One region of the Metabacillus sp. YM-086 genome, then DNA from elsewhere that is predicted to be linked to it. Evidence: riboswitches for the same ligand, from Rfam matches in the RefSeq annotation. Region 1 holds a riboswitch; each other region holds the start of a gene.

Region 1 (5,209 bases):
TTGTTAGTGCTTGATTTCGAAGGTGAATGGATAAAAGTGCTGTAACAAGGAGACTGTAAAACACGAAATGAAATGATGGAATAATTTCTAATGTTTCAGGTTGAAGTGATAAAACTCCAGCAGCAAATAATATTGTATGAAACCCAGCATCTATTTTCACTCTATATTCAGCTTCATAATCATTGTAAATATATGAAGATATGAATGGGAAAAATAGAGTGATGATAAAGTTCATCATTTGATTTGATGATCCCCTTTTCTCTCTTATTAAATCAATGATCAAGAAACCCACGGCTAAATAAAAGAAGGAAAGAAAATAAAGGATAACACCTCTAACCAATACTTTAAGATATGCATACACATCACTACCTTTTAAATCTAAAATCATGTCTATATTTAAAAGCCATTCCATGATAATCCCTCCTCTAGTTTTGCTTTATATTCCATTCGGAGCTTTGATAGATCTTTGACTAACATTTCCTTCTCTACTTCTAATTTGATGATTTGTTCTTTTTTTATTTCAATTTGTTCTTCTTTTTCAAGTAACTCGTAGAACTCCTGATTTTGTATTTTCTCACGACGCTCTAGGTCTTCTCTAACTCTAGTAATCTGTTGAATTTCTTTTTCGAGAAGTGATAATTCCTCATGACACTCAACCTTATAAGTGTTTAACCACTTTCGAGTATTAGGTAATAACCCAAACAATAAATAAAAAGCTACTAAACTAGCTAAAATAACTAAGAGAAAAATTAATCCCATATTCCTACCTCCTAATTTTGGGACAAGGAACCTGTCCCCATAAAAAAAGACTACAAGTCAAGTATCCCCATAAAAAAAGACTACAAGTCAAGTAGTCGTCGCAATACAGTTCGTGTATAAGCAGCCCGACGATCATCATTCTAATTTTGTTAGAATCTTAGACTCGTAGCTTTGCGTCCTACCCTTTCGGAAAGTTTGCCAATATTAACATATATTCTATTTTTTAAAACTGATGGTGATTATGATCGTTAAATGAATGATCTATGCCATGATCGTGCCCATGGTAGTGCTCATCAATATTTACATCAATACCTGGATTTAAATACGGATCCATAGATTCATCCATCATTCTTTGCATTTCCATTTGATCTAAAAGCTCATTTTGCAGGGCAAATTCCTGCATTTGCTGTAAGTTCAGCTGCTCTAATTGATCAATCATATCTTGATCTAGTTGTTGGTCTTCCATTAGTTGATGTAAGAATGCTGCTGTTGCTGCACCTCCAACACCTGCAGCTACCCTTGATCTTGATAATCCTTTTGCTTTCTTTTTTGATTTTTTTACCAGGTTGTAAATAACGAAACCTGCAATAATATAAATAATAACTTCCATGAATAAGTCCCCCTTAACTTTATGATTAAGTAGAATTTTAACAGTAGATGAATAGTCAGTCTGTTACTCCCATTACAGAAGTTGTATGTTTAGAAAATTTAATTATAGGATTAGCTATCTCACCTATTAGGAATTTCCTCCTATCCTTTTTCCAAAAACTACTTAACAACGTTCATCTCTTTCATGTATGATTATCTCGTATCTACCCGAAATATTCTGTGTGATCCTTAACATAAAAAATGTTAAATTGATCACATTTTCTATCATACTTCCTAGTACTTTTGAGGTAAAAAACATGACAAACATTCCAAGACAACTTTTAGAAAGCATCGACTTATTTCATGATTTAAACGAAGAAGAATTGTCTGAAGTTCAAAGACTGTTCCGTGAGAAAACATTTAAAAAGGGGACAACTCTTTTTCACGAAGGAGATTATGGAGAAGAACTTTTTATTATCGAAAAAGGTAGTGTCAAAATCTTCAGAGAGGATTTTACGAGAGAAACCATTTTGACGATTTTAAAAGATGGAGATTATTTTGGAGAAATGGGGATTCTTCAATACAATGAACAGCGCTCGGCCAACGCTGAGGCCCTACAACCTTGTACTGTTTATACTATTCATCGATCAGACTTTACTAAGTTACTAGAAAAAAATCCTCACATTTCGATTAAGCTATTATATGTTTCAATGAAACGACTGCGTAAAGCCAATGAAATGATTAGAAGTCTAACAAGTTTAGACGCTAGAACTCGAATTCTTAAAACACTAATTGATTTGTCCGAGGATTATGGGGTAATAATTGAAGGAGAAATTTTAATTGACCTTAAGCTAACACATCAACAAATTGCTGATATGTCAGGCGTCGTTAGAGAAACTGTTTCAAAGGTGTTAGTAGAATTACAGCAGAGCAATACGATTAGTATAGAAAGTAAAAAGATTTCAATTAAAAAACTAACTCATTTAGAAGAGCAAGTTGGTGTATGACTAATAGTTTGATAAAGCAAAAATAAGTATTTGAACGCCATGAAGCAATTGATCTACAACTAAACCCAGTCCTTCAGGGCTAAGTTTACGAAAAAACCAAAGCTGATTTGCTTTTAAATAATCGATGATTCCATGGACAACAAATAGGAATATCACATCAACAAAAGTGACTTGAAAGCCAATGAGAAAACCCGCTATCGATACTGTACCTGTCCATATCACAGAGTGCGCAATCAGACTTATTATGTTTTTACCCTTTGTTTCAGCTAGGTATTTCCCTTGTAGCGGATAGTCTCCGAGAAAATGCGCATAAATCAGTAGAAGATAGCTCAATTGGTCACAGCCTTTCTTATTTTTACTACCTAACAAGATAACATGGTTAGTGGTTCTATTCTGTAACCTGTATTACATTTTAATTTATTTTTTTAGATGATTGGTGAAAAGATGAAAAGTCTCGAAGAATTACTCATAAACTCTAAAAAGCTTAAGTTTCCTCACGAAATGGAAAAGCAGTATATCACTGCCTATAACCAGCTCACTGCACAATATGCAGTTTGGTATATACCCGTTGGAATTGTGTTTGTTATCTCCTTAATGCTCTTTGATTTGGCAAGCTTTCCGGCTGTTGAACAAAGAAAGATGGTTGCCATCCGATTTATTTCACTAGTTATTCTTGTCTTTGTTTATATATTAAATTTTTCAGGAAAGTTTCAAGCTTTTTCACAGTTATATATATCTATTATTCTCCTTTCCATTGATATAGGGCTAAAATGGATTATGATGATTAGTGAACCTGATGATATATCATTTAACTATTACTTTATAGGTGTGTTTCTCCTCATTGCTGTTACCTACTGTATGGTACGAATTCGCTTTGTTGCTGCGAATATTTTAGCTTTGTTTTATATCCTTAGCTATGCCTTTGTTGCAGTATTCTACCAGTTCCCTGTTGCATCCGAGGAACAAATTCTCATCATAAAGTTAATTATTTTCATGCTAGGTGCTTTTTCTTTACTTTGCACAACAACATGCTATTTTTTAGAATATTTCAGCCGACGGGATTTTATTTTTCAAAAAATCATTGAAGAGGAGCGCAGAGCATCAGAAGAGTTATTATTAAATATATTGCCTGTTCATGTGGTTAATAGGCTTAAATCTGGTGATACCGTTATTGCTGATAGTCATGAGCATGTTACGATCCTTTTTGCTGACCTTGTAGGGTTCACTAAAATTTCTCGTGTTCTCCCCGCTTCCGAGCTGGTTATGATTTTAAATACAATATTCACCGCTTTTGATGAACTTTCCGAGAAATATGATGTGGAAAAAATTAAAACAATTGGAGACTCTTATATGGTGTCATCGAAGGTAGGATCTGATTCAAGGGAATCCGCTGAGAAGATCGTCCATTTAGCTGAAGATATGATAAAAGTTATTTCTTCACTTAAAGAGCAAGCAAAATTACCATTACATATTCGAATTGGCATCCACACTGGCCCAGTCGTTGCTGGAGTCATTGGTAAAAATAAATTCGCCTATGACATGTGGGGAGACACCGTTAATACCGCCTCTCGAATGGAATCAACAGGCATTAATGGCAAAGTCCAAGTATCCGAAGCTACCTTCACGATCCTCAAAGATAAATTCGACTTTATCGAACGCGGAAAAATTAACGTAAAAGGCCTCGGAATGGTTCGGGTTTATTTGTTATAGGGACAGGTTCCTTGTCCAATTTTGGCTTTCCTTTCCTACCATATTTAATCATAGGTCTGGTTTACCTTCTTAAACATTTTCCTATTTAAAACAAGGGTTGTCCTGTATGGACAACCCTTTAATAACTTAGTCTAGAAAACCCATATCTACTTTCAATTTCCTTTTAATAGATATACAGAGGGACAAGGAACCTGTCCCCCTATTCCAACCCAATCTGAGTCTTATCAATCAGTTGTCCACCTTGAAACGTAAAGTTTGCGGCTTTATTTTCATCGCCAGTTTCCCACTTATACATAACTGTGTGAACCTCGGATCCTTTTTCTCCTGCCTCGGACATGATTTCCCCATCGGAACCGATGATTTGTTTCACTTCATCATATGTCATGCCATTTTCAATTTGTTTATACTTTTCTACTGTTAGAAGTTCAGCCTCATTCTTCACCTCTGACTTTTCCTCTTCGTTTGAACTATCTGCTGAATCTTCTGTTTGTTCAGTTGTTTGACTCTCTTCTTGTTGAGACTCTTCCTTAGTAGCATCATTACCTTTATTTATGCCCCAAATGATAAGCCCAACTAAGATAATCACAACAACGATCGCTGCAACTAGAAAACCTACTTTTTTATTGTTTGATTTCAAGAATACATACCTCCACACTATTTTAAAAGTTTCCTATTATTAGGATAACATTTCTACAGGGACATGGGGACAGGCACTTTGTCCCATCCATTATAATGAGTGGTAAATCATACAAAAGATATGACGTTATCCATTACTGATTTACCACAAAAAAACTAGCGATCTTTCCATTGAAAGTCGCTAGTTTACTTTTACTTACTATTCAATTACACCTCAGGAACTTCGACGAATTCCATAAATCGCTGGGACAAGGAACCTGTCCCTCAATTATACCTCAATTATAAACAACAGAAGGTACAATCACTTCTGGGTTTCCTGATGCGTATGGGGCTACTTCGTATTCTTGGAAGAATAGTTTAACTCCTTTTGCATTGTAAACCCATGGTCGATCACTGTCGTTAATGACAATTTGGTTTACGGAATCTAATAATAACATTTCTTCGCCACGTTTTTCTTGGTTTCGTAAATCATTATATGCATAGTTTCTAACTGTTTTTGTTTTTCCCTT
Region 2 (5,209 bases), on a different contig from region 1:
GATGGACAAGAAGGGATTATTAAAATTATTATATTTTCTTTATTAAGTATTTTAGCTATTTTTCTCATTTATAAAGTGATAAAGAATAACCGTGGAAGAGGTTAAAAACTTTATCGAACTAGTGTAGTGTTAGTTCAATATCCATCATCACTCTTCAGCAATAAGAAGCGCCTTGTTTAATAGATAGAAGTTTTTTTGAGGAGGTATAGACTAAAAAAAGCGACATAAACAATATGGATAAAAAATTAATAAAAAAGAGGGTGTTATCCCTCTCAGTGATGGTTCTTTGACAAGTTTTGTAGATAAATAAAAAGGTTTGTAACTAATTTTGAGCATATGGCTACGACATAATAACCTATAAAAAGGTGAAAAAAATTTGCTCCTCCATTTAATTGGAAGAACTCAGCAGCAACTAATAATGGCTTGAAAATAAAAGCAAAGAATAAGGACAAAACAAACATATACAAGTAATAATTCTTATTGTGTTTTAAGATCAATTGATACCAAAGTATATAAGTAACTGGTACAAATGATACGTCTAACGTAAAGCTTGCAGGGAGAATCGGAAGAACTTTATATGGGTAAAACCAATATGCTTTGCTTGCACCAAATACATCAACATAGGTAAAAAAACATGAACGTTATAACCATAGAAACACAATAATAAGGCTTTTCTTTTATTTATAAAAATTAAAAGAAAAATTAACGGGATAATTAATAATGCTAAAACAACCCAGAATTGCCAATGACTAAATGACGAGTAATCTTGCCAATAGTTTAACCATTCTTTTGAATGAAGTAAGTCTATTTTCTGTAATTCATCAATTTTATTCTGTTATTGTTTATCCATAGTAAAAATCTCCTCAACAATTTATGAAGTTATTTTTACCAAATCTGATAAATACAACTCATAAATTTTGAATAGTTAATCTTATATTGTCTAAACACAGAAAAAGGCTATTACCCATCGTTCGAATAATAGCCCTAAAGGAGAAAAAAGTTTGTAATAAGTCACTCTTCCAAGGTGACATACTACGATGAATATTGAAGATGATACTCATTAAAAGTATATTCAACATATTTTATTTTGAGATGGACAGTGGACTAGTCGACAATCGAATTAAATAACTTACTCTTTGCTACTTTGTTAGTTATTAAAAATAATAATATGGCAAGTTGCAAAACAGTAAAGTCAAGTTTGGAAAGTTTACTTAAAAATAGAAACATCACTTTTCAACTTAAACCTTTTTCCCTTCTGGGGGAAAAATTTGCTTTGAACAACATATATTTAGTATTTACAATAATAGGGCTATAATCCTTATTATTTTTTTAGGAATAAACTTAACAAGCTTTAATCTTGACCTTTATAAGAAACAATAGCTTATTCTCGAAGGTTCAGTATTAAAGGATAAGCACTTAATTTACACTTGTTCTATTTATTGACATGTTGTTTATGTCATTCTTTGCCTTTTCGTAGTCTACTACTGTAAGATGTATCATAAAGTTAATAACGTTGTCATACTCTCCACGTTTACGAAACTCATAGAAAATAATAGGTCTTTCGTGTTTTAAAATTGTAATAAATGAAACTAGACAAAGTTCGGATTTTGGACTTTTAATTCTAAGAAACTGTTTTAAAAAATTCAAAAAGTAAAACGTTGAATCTTTGTTATCCGGGTAAATAGTTAACAATTGATTGAATTTTTTTATTGCCAATTGTATTTCAGTACGTTTCATTATATCCCCTCCATTTAATAAAAAGGGGTTACCAATAGATATTCAATTAAGCTTAAGCTATTTATCTTGGCAACCCGACTGTCATAGTCATAAGACTTTAGACTCGTGGCTTTGCGTCCTTACCTTTCGGCAAGTTTGCCTTTTTCAACCATACATTGGATTTTAAAGACTTTTATACTATATTTCAACAAAAATCTACAAATAAATAATTTCTAATTTACTATTATTGCATCACAGATAATCTACCAAGTGTCAGAATTCGGAATAAAAATCGTGAATTTATTAATTAGCTCAATAGAAGAAGTCAAAGAAAATCCTTTACGTGGAATAAGTTCAAGCTATTTTTCAATAAGTACTCACTGCCTTCACCTAGTATTAAAGTATATATTATATATTTATGAATTTAGATAAGAGATGAATGATAACTGAGAGGATCCGTGTGCATTAATAGTGCCAAGCACGGTTCTATGAGGGGGTGGAGCACAATTAACCGTAAGGTAGAAAGGCTCAACTCTAATCGACAATCTTTACGGTAGAGTCTTTCTATATAAAAATGGACAATTGTGTTCAATTAACCATAGGGTCTTGGCTGATTAAAATAGGCTAGTCATATATGATGACTAACCTTTACTTTATCCATTTATATCTCATGAATAAATTTTACTATTTTAAAATTTAAACGAAGGTAAAGTTAACTCATGAAAGTGAGTGAACAAAAACTGACTCTCTAAATGACCGTGGTATAATTCAAGTGCTGTCATTGCCTCACTTTCTATTGCCTTAATTCTACAGATTTCATAAAGAATATCGGCTTTCAAAAGACCTTCATAGTCATTTTCCAAAAGATCCAAAGCATTGTAAAATAGAGAAAGAGCTTTATTGGTATCATTCAATAGGTTTTTATAAAATTTGCCTTCTAAGTAAAAGTTTCTAGAGCGAATTATTTTACAGTCTATATCAGCAAGAATAGTTTTTGATTTATTAATTAATTTTTTGATAAATTGAATATCAGGGCTGTTTTCTAATAAAACATAGATTCCTAATTGATATATGGATAAACTAGTTTCTTTAAATTCATCCATTTGAAAAACCATTTCAGCATCAATCCAAAATATTTCTTTTAATTTAGTAGCTAATTCTGCTTCTGGATAAGAAGTCATAATAGTATAAATAGTTAAAGCCCAGCCTCTAAAAATTCCCTCTTTATCGTTCTTTAGATGAAGTTTTTCTCTTAATAAGAGCAATTCTTCTCTAATATCCCCAATTTTTATATTCTCTAGATATCTAATAAGTAAATTAATATATTCTGTTTCAAGAGGATAAATTAAATGATGATTGACATTATTTATACTCTTTAGAGCTTTTGAATAGGATCCAATATAGAGATAAAGGATAGATAGATTAAAATATATGTTATCTCTTTCTTCCTTTGTAATAGTAGGACTTTCATTTGAGAGAGCCAAAGCTCTGTCAAGTAAGTTTAAACTCTTAGATATCCTTTTTTCGTCGAACCAAATACTTGCGATCGCATTATATGCTTTTAATTTCAAGCGTAAATTGTAATTATTGTTTTCTTCCAAATTAATTACTTTTAATAAGTATTCTTCTGCTTTTTTATTATTATTTTTTCTTAAACAATAGATTCCATTAAGGAATTGATAATCAATATCTCTACTTTTAATTTGATAAGTATCAATTTTGTTCTTAAAAGTTGAGAGTTCTTTTTCTACATAATGCCATTGTTTTAGACCAATTAAATCTTTAATTTTTTGTATTTGATAGTCAATTTCTCTTAACCTTTCATTAATGTTCGGATCAGAAAAGTAACTTATGGGTGTATTTAGTTTTTCACTAAACTGATTTAAGTCCTGATTAGATACAGGAGTATTCCCGTTTTCTATATTACTTAACTTGCCAACAGAACAAATTCCCTTAGCTAATTCTCCTAAGGTCATACCTATTTCTTTTCTTTTCGCTCTTATTTTTTCTCCGATGTTGTTATGTCTAGGTATTTGATTGCTCATATAAATTCTCCTTTTTCATTTCCTGATCAAAGTAAATATCAATACTATTTTACTATGTCTATGATAATAATCGTAATCTTAGTGTGTTCTTGTGTTAAAGAATTACTCTATTTATAAGAATAAATGAATTTTTTTGTATTTTTTTTAAAAAATAACGTTGAAATTTTATTTGTTGATGCTATAATTTAATTTATAATTCAAACAAATAGTTCAAAAGTCACTTTAATTGTAAGGTCTAATGTCTGATGTAGAGCAGTGAACCTGTCGCTTATTAACATTACTTTACTTATTATTAAGGAGAATTAGGAATTTTAGTAGCGTACCTGCTAAAACACTAAAACACTTCCTTTCTAGAACGGGATACGTCTAGTAAGAAAGTGTTTTTTTGTTGGGATATTAATTATCAGAAGACTTATTGAGCTTGTATTGTAAGCACTTATAAAAGGCGGAAAGAGGGAAAAGCATGTTTAAGAGGAATTCATTTATGAAATTGAACTTAAAATTAGGGGCTAAAATAAACCTTATTGTTTTGGGTATTGTCCTGTTACTTTCTATTGTAATAGGCGTTGTAGTTGTTCGGGAAGTTACAGATGGTATAAAAACATTTGCAATTGAAAAAGCAAAAGGGGATCTTGCTTTAAGTGAACGTTATATTAACAACAAGTATCCAGGTGAGTGGCATATTGATAACGGAAAATTACTTAAAGGTGATGAATCATTCAATGATAACTATGAAGCTGTTGATAAAATAGGGCAAGATACTGGGGATACTGTAACAATATTTCAAGGAGATACACGAATCGCAACTAATGTGAGAGTTAATGGAGATAGAGCTGTTGGTACAAAAGTGTCACATCAAGTCGCAGATGCTGTGCTAAAAGAAGGCAATAACTATTATGGTCAAGCAACTGTGGCTGGGCAAACCTATCAAACCGCTTATATGCCAATTAAAGATAAAAATGGAGAGGCAATTGGTATTCTCTATGTAGGAGCCCCACAAGCAATTATAGATGATATATTGTCCTCTTTTTTAACAATATTTTTAATTTTAGTGATTACTATCATTATAATTGCTACTTTCATTGTTTTATGGTTTACACGAGGATTAACTAAACGACTTACTACTATTTCATCAGCATTAGAAAATGCAGGATACGGTGACTTTACTACAACTATTATTGATGAAACTGGTGATGAACTAAGTGATCTTTCGAAAAGTTTTAATAATATGAAGGAAAACCTAAGTGATTTGATCCAAAATGTTATGAAATCCTCAGAACTAGTCGCATCTTCTTCAGAGGAATTAACTGCTGGAGCTGAACAAACTAGTAAGGCTACAGAACATATTACAGATTCAATCCAACAAATTGCAAATGGATCAGAATCTCAAACACAAAGTGTTGAAGAAAGTGCTCGTGCTCTTGAGGAATTATCCATAGGGATTGCAA
Region 3 (5,209 bases), on a different contig from region 1:
TGGATGAAAGAACTATTCAAAAACCGTGTTCAAGTACTAATCGCAACCGAAGCCGGTGGTGAAGGGATTAACCTACAATTCTGTCATAATATTATTAACTATGATTTACCATGGAATCCAATGAGGCTGGAACAACGGATTGGACGTATCCACCGCTTAGGACAAGAACATGACGTAAACATCTACAATATGGCAACAAGAAACACTGTTGAAGAACATATTCTCACTCTTTTATATGACAAAATTAACTTATTTGAAAAAGTCATCGGAGATCTTGATGAAATTTTAACTCGACTAGAAATCAAAAACTTTGACGAGCATATTCAAGACATTATGATCAATTCAAAAAGTGATCGTGAAATGAAAATTAAAATGGAAAATTTAACATCTATTCTTGATTATGCCCAACACTCACAAGAACAACGAAAAGCGGCTAGTGGTGACAAATAAATTTTTCTGAAAGGTGGCGAAAAGCATGCAACAAGAACAAATTCACAGCTATTTAGAAAGCTTCTTCACAGCCAATTCCTGTGACATCATTGAAAAAGGTCAAGGCTACATGACTGTTCAGCTAACCATTGAAATGGACAAGGAATTAATGAACCGCCCCTTCTACTGGCATTACCTAGAAAAAACAAACGGTGTTCCGAACCCGATGAAGCTCACACTGATCACAGACCAAAATCGTGCTCCAAGTGATCTTAAAGGCGAGGTCATGCACTTCGGTGCCCCCCGCCTTCACCAAATTTTTCGTTCGACAACAAATTTAGGTAGCTATATCCGACTTTTTGAGCAGGTCAAAGAACCAGGTGGAAACATCCCACTACACCCTTGGATTGGTGTTAACATTATAGTTTCCTATCAGTGTGACATGAAAAAAGATCAGCTCTATTCGATTGGATTACATTTGGTAAGTGGGACCTTAGTAGAAAACTTTCAAGAAAAACTTGAGAAATTGGAGCTAACACCGAAGATCCCAGACCTTTGTTTTACCATGACACCGTTAATCAAACCCCAAAGTGGACTTAAACGGATTGAGCAGTTTATTATGCAATCTATTCATGAACAAGATCATTCCTGGGCGGATAAAGCGCGCGAAAGATGGAATGAGGATTTGAAGCTTTTGGATCATTTTTATGAAGATATGGATGAGAAGCCCGATTGTTATGAGGTGGAAAAGGAAGCGTTGAGGGAGCTTTATGAACCGCAGATCAATATTTCGGTTCAGAATGGTGGGATTTTTTATTTGACTCCGCAGGGGATATTTAAATAGTATTACGAAATGACAATCGGTACCGATTGTCATTTTTTTGTAAAATGTTCGACAAAAATTCAATTTTAGACACGACTTCTTATATTAATAATTTGTTAACAAAAACCCCTTAACATACTAAAAACCCCCCTAAACAGACAACAAATCAGGACTAATTACCCGTTTAATATTACAGTAAAATTAAAAAAACCATCAATTAAAGAAATTTTTCCTTATCGACACCATTCTGCACACTTTCTAAAAATTCCCTTTTATAATAAGAATAGTTAATAAGACAGACATTTTTCAAGGACTTTTGCAACGTTAGGTCAGTCATTCAGTGACAATATAATCAGTTCAAAGGCAAACCTATTGAAAAATAGGGACGCAAAGTCACAGATCTTCAGAATTAAAACTAAGATGGCTGGGCTGCCTGGAATACAGGAGTATTTTAGGAGGATGAGATAGTTGAATAATGAAACGATACACAATCTTATTAAAGACAGACAGCTTGACCACGAATGGGTTGAATTAATTTTAGAAGCATTGGAAATTGGTATTAGTGTAGAAGAAATTAAAGAATTCTTTATTAAGATGGGAAGTCCTGCTGTTTAACTCATTCTTACATAAAATTTTTTTGGAAAACCGTTCTCCATATCAAACAAATCCCTTCTTTATATGTTATAATAGCATTATTAAAGGAAGGTGACTTGACGTGATTGGCCCACGAATTAAAAAATATAGAACCCAAAAAAACCTATCATTATCCGAACTAGCAGAACGAGCAGGAGTTGCAAAATCATATTTAAGTTCGATTGAGCGCAATCTCCAGTCAAATCCTTCTGTTCAGTTTCTGGAAAAGGTGTCATCTGTACTCGGTGTATCGGTAAATACCCTCCTAAATGAACAAAATGAAACGGATCCCGAAGAACTTGACTTAGAATGGACAAAACTTGTTCAAGATGCGATGAAATCCGGTGTGTCTAAAGAACAGTTTAGAGAGTTTTTGGAATTTAATAAGTGGAGACTACAGAACGATAATGATAAATGAGAGCATGGTTGGTGGCTTAGGCTGCTTATTGTGCTTTTTTGTTTTTATGTTGTTATTTATAATGAACATGAATATGCAGATATTTTATAATTTCGTTCATTTTAAAGAAAGTACTTGTCGAAAATTAGGACTTTCCTTTTAGGAATTAGGTATATATAATGTTATTGAGAACAACAAAGTGTATAACGAACTATAACAGACAGACTTCCTCACTCTGTTTGTTCTTTATAAAGAATTAAAATAGGAGGTGAGAAAAAATGACACAAAAAATTACTAGTGATCGTCCAATTGTTTTGGAACATCAAGCAATTCGGTTTGAGACTGCTCAGAGTTGGAATCCAGGTAAAGGAAATAGAGATCATAAAGGAACAGGAAATGATGGAATAAACTTTCCACCTTCTAATCCAAATACTATTCCAGGAGGAGCTGGAACGCCCGGTAAAGGAAAATAAATAAATAAATAAAACTGAAAATGGGGGTCAGCTTTGACCTCCTTCATAGAAAAGAGGTAAAACCTAAAATGTATTCTGTCAAATTTAAAATAGCAGAACACCATTTTTTAGCCCATAGTTATTCTAATAAGATACCAGATATAATAAAGAAAATTATTCTTCAGTTCAATTCTGAAGTTAATACACCTGACCTCACCTTACAAATTGAAAATGGGTATGGTATTCCATTTGAAAATTGTATAGTAACCATTACTAAAACTGAAGAGTATATTTCTTATAAACGCGCTGATTATCTAATTCGTGTAGATCATTTATACAGAAACGCAATGATTTGGGTACATGATGAACTTGCTTTAAAACATGCTTTAATGAATTTGTATAGCTCTTTTATCGTCTATCATAATTGGGGAATCCTACTTCATTCTTCTTGTGTTATTGATAACGACAATGCACATATTTTTTCCGGACATTCTGGTGCGGGGAAATCTACAGCTGCAAGACTTTCTTCACCAAGGGAATTATTATCTGATGAGGCATCTATTATTAAAATTTCCCCTGACAGTGTAACTGTCTTCGATTCCCCTTTTAGAAGTGAATTAAATAGTAAATGCATAAATACATCATTTGAGTTAGGGAGTATTCAACTACTACATCAATCTCTAAAGAATAAAAGAGAACAAATACAAAAATCAAACAGCATGCTACATTTAATGGACAAAGTCTTTTATTGGGATGATTCTCCCAAGGAGACTACTAAAATCTTTCATTTGCTCCATTACCTAGTACACCAAGTACCAATCTATGACCTCCATTTTCAAAAAAACAATACCTTTTGGGAGATGATCTCATAATGACACAGTATATCAAAAAAAGTGATTATGAAGCTGTTCAGCTTGATGATCAGTGGATTATATTAAATACAGACCAATTTACAGTAACAAAATTAAATGATTTGGGTGGATATTGCTGGTCTTTACTTGACTCACCTCAAACTGTTGAAAGGATGACGCAATTGATTGAGGAAAAATATCTTTTAGATAATAACTCCCTTTCTTCTAGTATACAAGAATTTCTACAAGAGTTAATAGAATATGGATTGGTCCAACATGCAGTTTAATCAAGATACTGTCGAGTTATTACTAATAACTATAAAAAAATACGGTTGGATAGATCTACCCTCGTATGGTACTAGCATGTACCCTTACATAAAAAAAGGAAACATATGCCGTTTTGTTGCATTTGATGAAATGAACGTTAAAAAAGGAGACATTTTACTTTATCATACAAACTCTGGTCAATTAATAGCCCATCGATTACTTTCTGTTCTAAAACAAGATAATAATCAGAAACAATTTGTTTTAAAAGGTGATACAAATCTATGTACAGATGAGCCTATTAATCAAAATCAAATAATAGGTAAGCTTATCACAATCCAAACTACAAAAAGTAAGAAATACACAAATAAGTTCCCCTCCATTGCCTGGAGCAAGTTCATATTATCTTTTCCAATTGTTTCAAGGCTACTAAGATACTATCTGTCATTAGAATATCAATACAAAAATCGTTCGGGAGTCTCTACATGATAACTGATAAACTATCATCTATCTTAAAGGAAATAAATTTAAAAGGAATCAAGAGAACCTTTCAGTTATTAGGTCCATATATCCTTTCTAGCTGGAAATCGTATACTGGAATTATCGTTATTTTATTCGCAGATATTTTTTTAACTATCGGTTTTGCTTGGTTCTTTGGAACAATTACAGATGCAGCAGTATCTGGGGAATTCGATAAAATTAAATCCTTACTGCTTGTTGTATCAATCCTAATTGTTATCAGCCAAATAGTTACCTTTTTTAATACCTATTTAGAATCCTATGTAACAAGTAAAATAAAAAGAGATCTAAAGGAATATGTCCTAAAACAAATTATGTTGTTACCCACTAGTAAACTGTCAAAAATCCGTACTGGTGAACTAATGACTCATTTTACAAATGACATTAATTGTATTGATGGTGTAATTGGTAGTAACCTTATATACCTTATTCAACTTCCACTAATATCAATAGCTGTGTTTATTTACATGCTCCAAATTAATTGGCAATTATCAGTGCTTAGCCTCTTTATCATCCCCATCGCAATAGTCGCTGGTGGGATTTTTGGTATTCTTATTAGAAATAATAGTCGAACAATTTACAATAAAATAGGTGATATAAATAGTCAGCTCAATGAAACATTTCAAGGAATACCAATTATCCGCTCATTTCTTATTGAACGATTGTTTTTAAGGAAATTTTATGATCAAAACCACTCTTTGTTTGACTTGGAGATGAAAAATGCTAAACTACGTGGGACCTTTTATGTTGTTGGTGGTCTGATTTCGTCTATTACCTACATTATAAGCCTTTGTTTAGGAGCTTTTTTTGTATCTAATGGACAAATCACAGTTGGTTCTCT

Evidence for each region. A riboswitch is a leader RNA that binds a small molecule or an ion and turns the genes downstream of it on or off. The one in region 1 is predicted to bind cyclic di-GMP.
Region 2: another riboswitch for cyclic di-GMP. It lies ahead of ACEWK1_RS24955 (hypothetical protein); the one in region 1 lies ahead of ACEWK1_RS06810 (hypothetical protein).
Region 3: another riboswitch for cyclic di-GMP. It lies ahead of ACEWK1_RS07650 (anti-repressor SinI family protein); the one in region 1 lies ahead of ACEWK1_RS06810 (hypothetical protein).

The regions. Positions count from the first base shown of each region.
Region 1 covers NZ_JBLUOI010000010.1:87,005-92,213, forward strand. The annotation lists gene ACEWK1_RS06805 (hypothetical protein) at 1-412, opposite strand, end outside; gene ACEWK1_RS06810 (hypothetical protein) at 397-759, opposite strand; cyclic di-GMP riboswitch class I at 876-969, opposite strand; gene ACEWK1_RS06815 (hypothetical protein) at 983-1,369, opposite strand; gene ACEWK1_RS06820 (Crp/Fnr family transcriptional regulator) at 1,665-2,354, shown strand; gene ACEWK1_RS06825 (DUF3307 domain-containing protein) at 2,355-2,687, opposite strand; gene ACEWK1_RS06830 (adenylate/guanylate cyclase domain-containing protein) at 2,799-4,064, shown strand; gene ACEWK1_RS06835 (DUF3862 domain-containing protein) at 4,264-4,701, opposite strand; gene ACEWK1_RS06840 (DUF3298 and DUF4163 domain-containing protein) at 4,976-5,209, opposite strand, start outside.
Region 2 covers NZ_JBLUOI010000102.1:617-5,825, forward strand. The annotation lists partial or broken gene ACEWK1_RS24950 (hypothetical protein) at 273-569, opposite strand; gene ACEWK1_RS24955 (hypothetical protein) at 1,417-1,737, opposite strand; cyclic di-GMP riboswitch class I at 1,803-1,887, opposite strand; gene ACEWK1_RS24960 (helix-turn-helix transcriptional regulator) at 2,406-3,761, opposite strand; gene ACEWK1_RS24965 (methyl-accepting chemotaxis protein) at 4,246-5,209, shown strand, end outside.
Region 3 covers NZ_JBLUOI010000012.1:40,019-45,227, reverse strand. The annotation lists gene ACEWK1_RS07660 (DEAD/DEAH box helicase) at 1-450, shown strand, start outside; gene ACEWK1_RS07655 (YqhG family protein) at 476-1,273, shown strand; cyclic di-GMP riboswitch class I at 1,605-1,689, shown strand; gene ACEWK1_RS07650 (anti-repressor SinI family protein) at 1,721-1,867, shown strand; gene ACEWK1_RS07645 (helix-turn-helix domain-containing protein) at 1,968-2,303, shown strand; gene ACEWK1_RS07640 (hypothetical protein) at 2,561-2,755, shown strand; gene ACEWK1_RS07635 (hypothetical protein) at 2,824-3,606, shown strand; gene ACEWK1_RS07630 (PqqD family protein) at 3,606-3,872, shown strand; gene ACEWK1_RS07625 (signal peptidase I) at 3,862-4,338, shown strand; gene ACEWK1_RS07620 (ABC transporter ATP-binding protein) at 4,335-5,209, shown strand, end outside.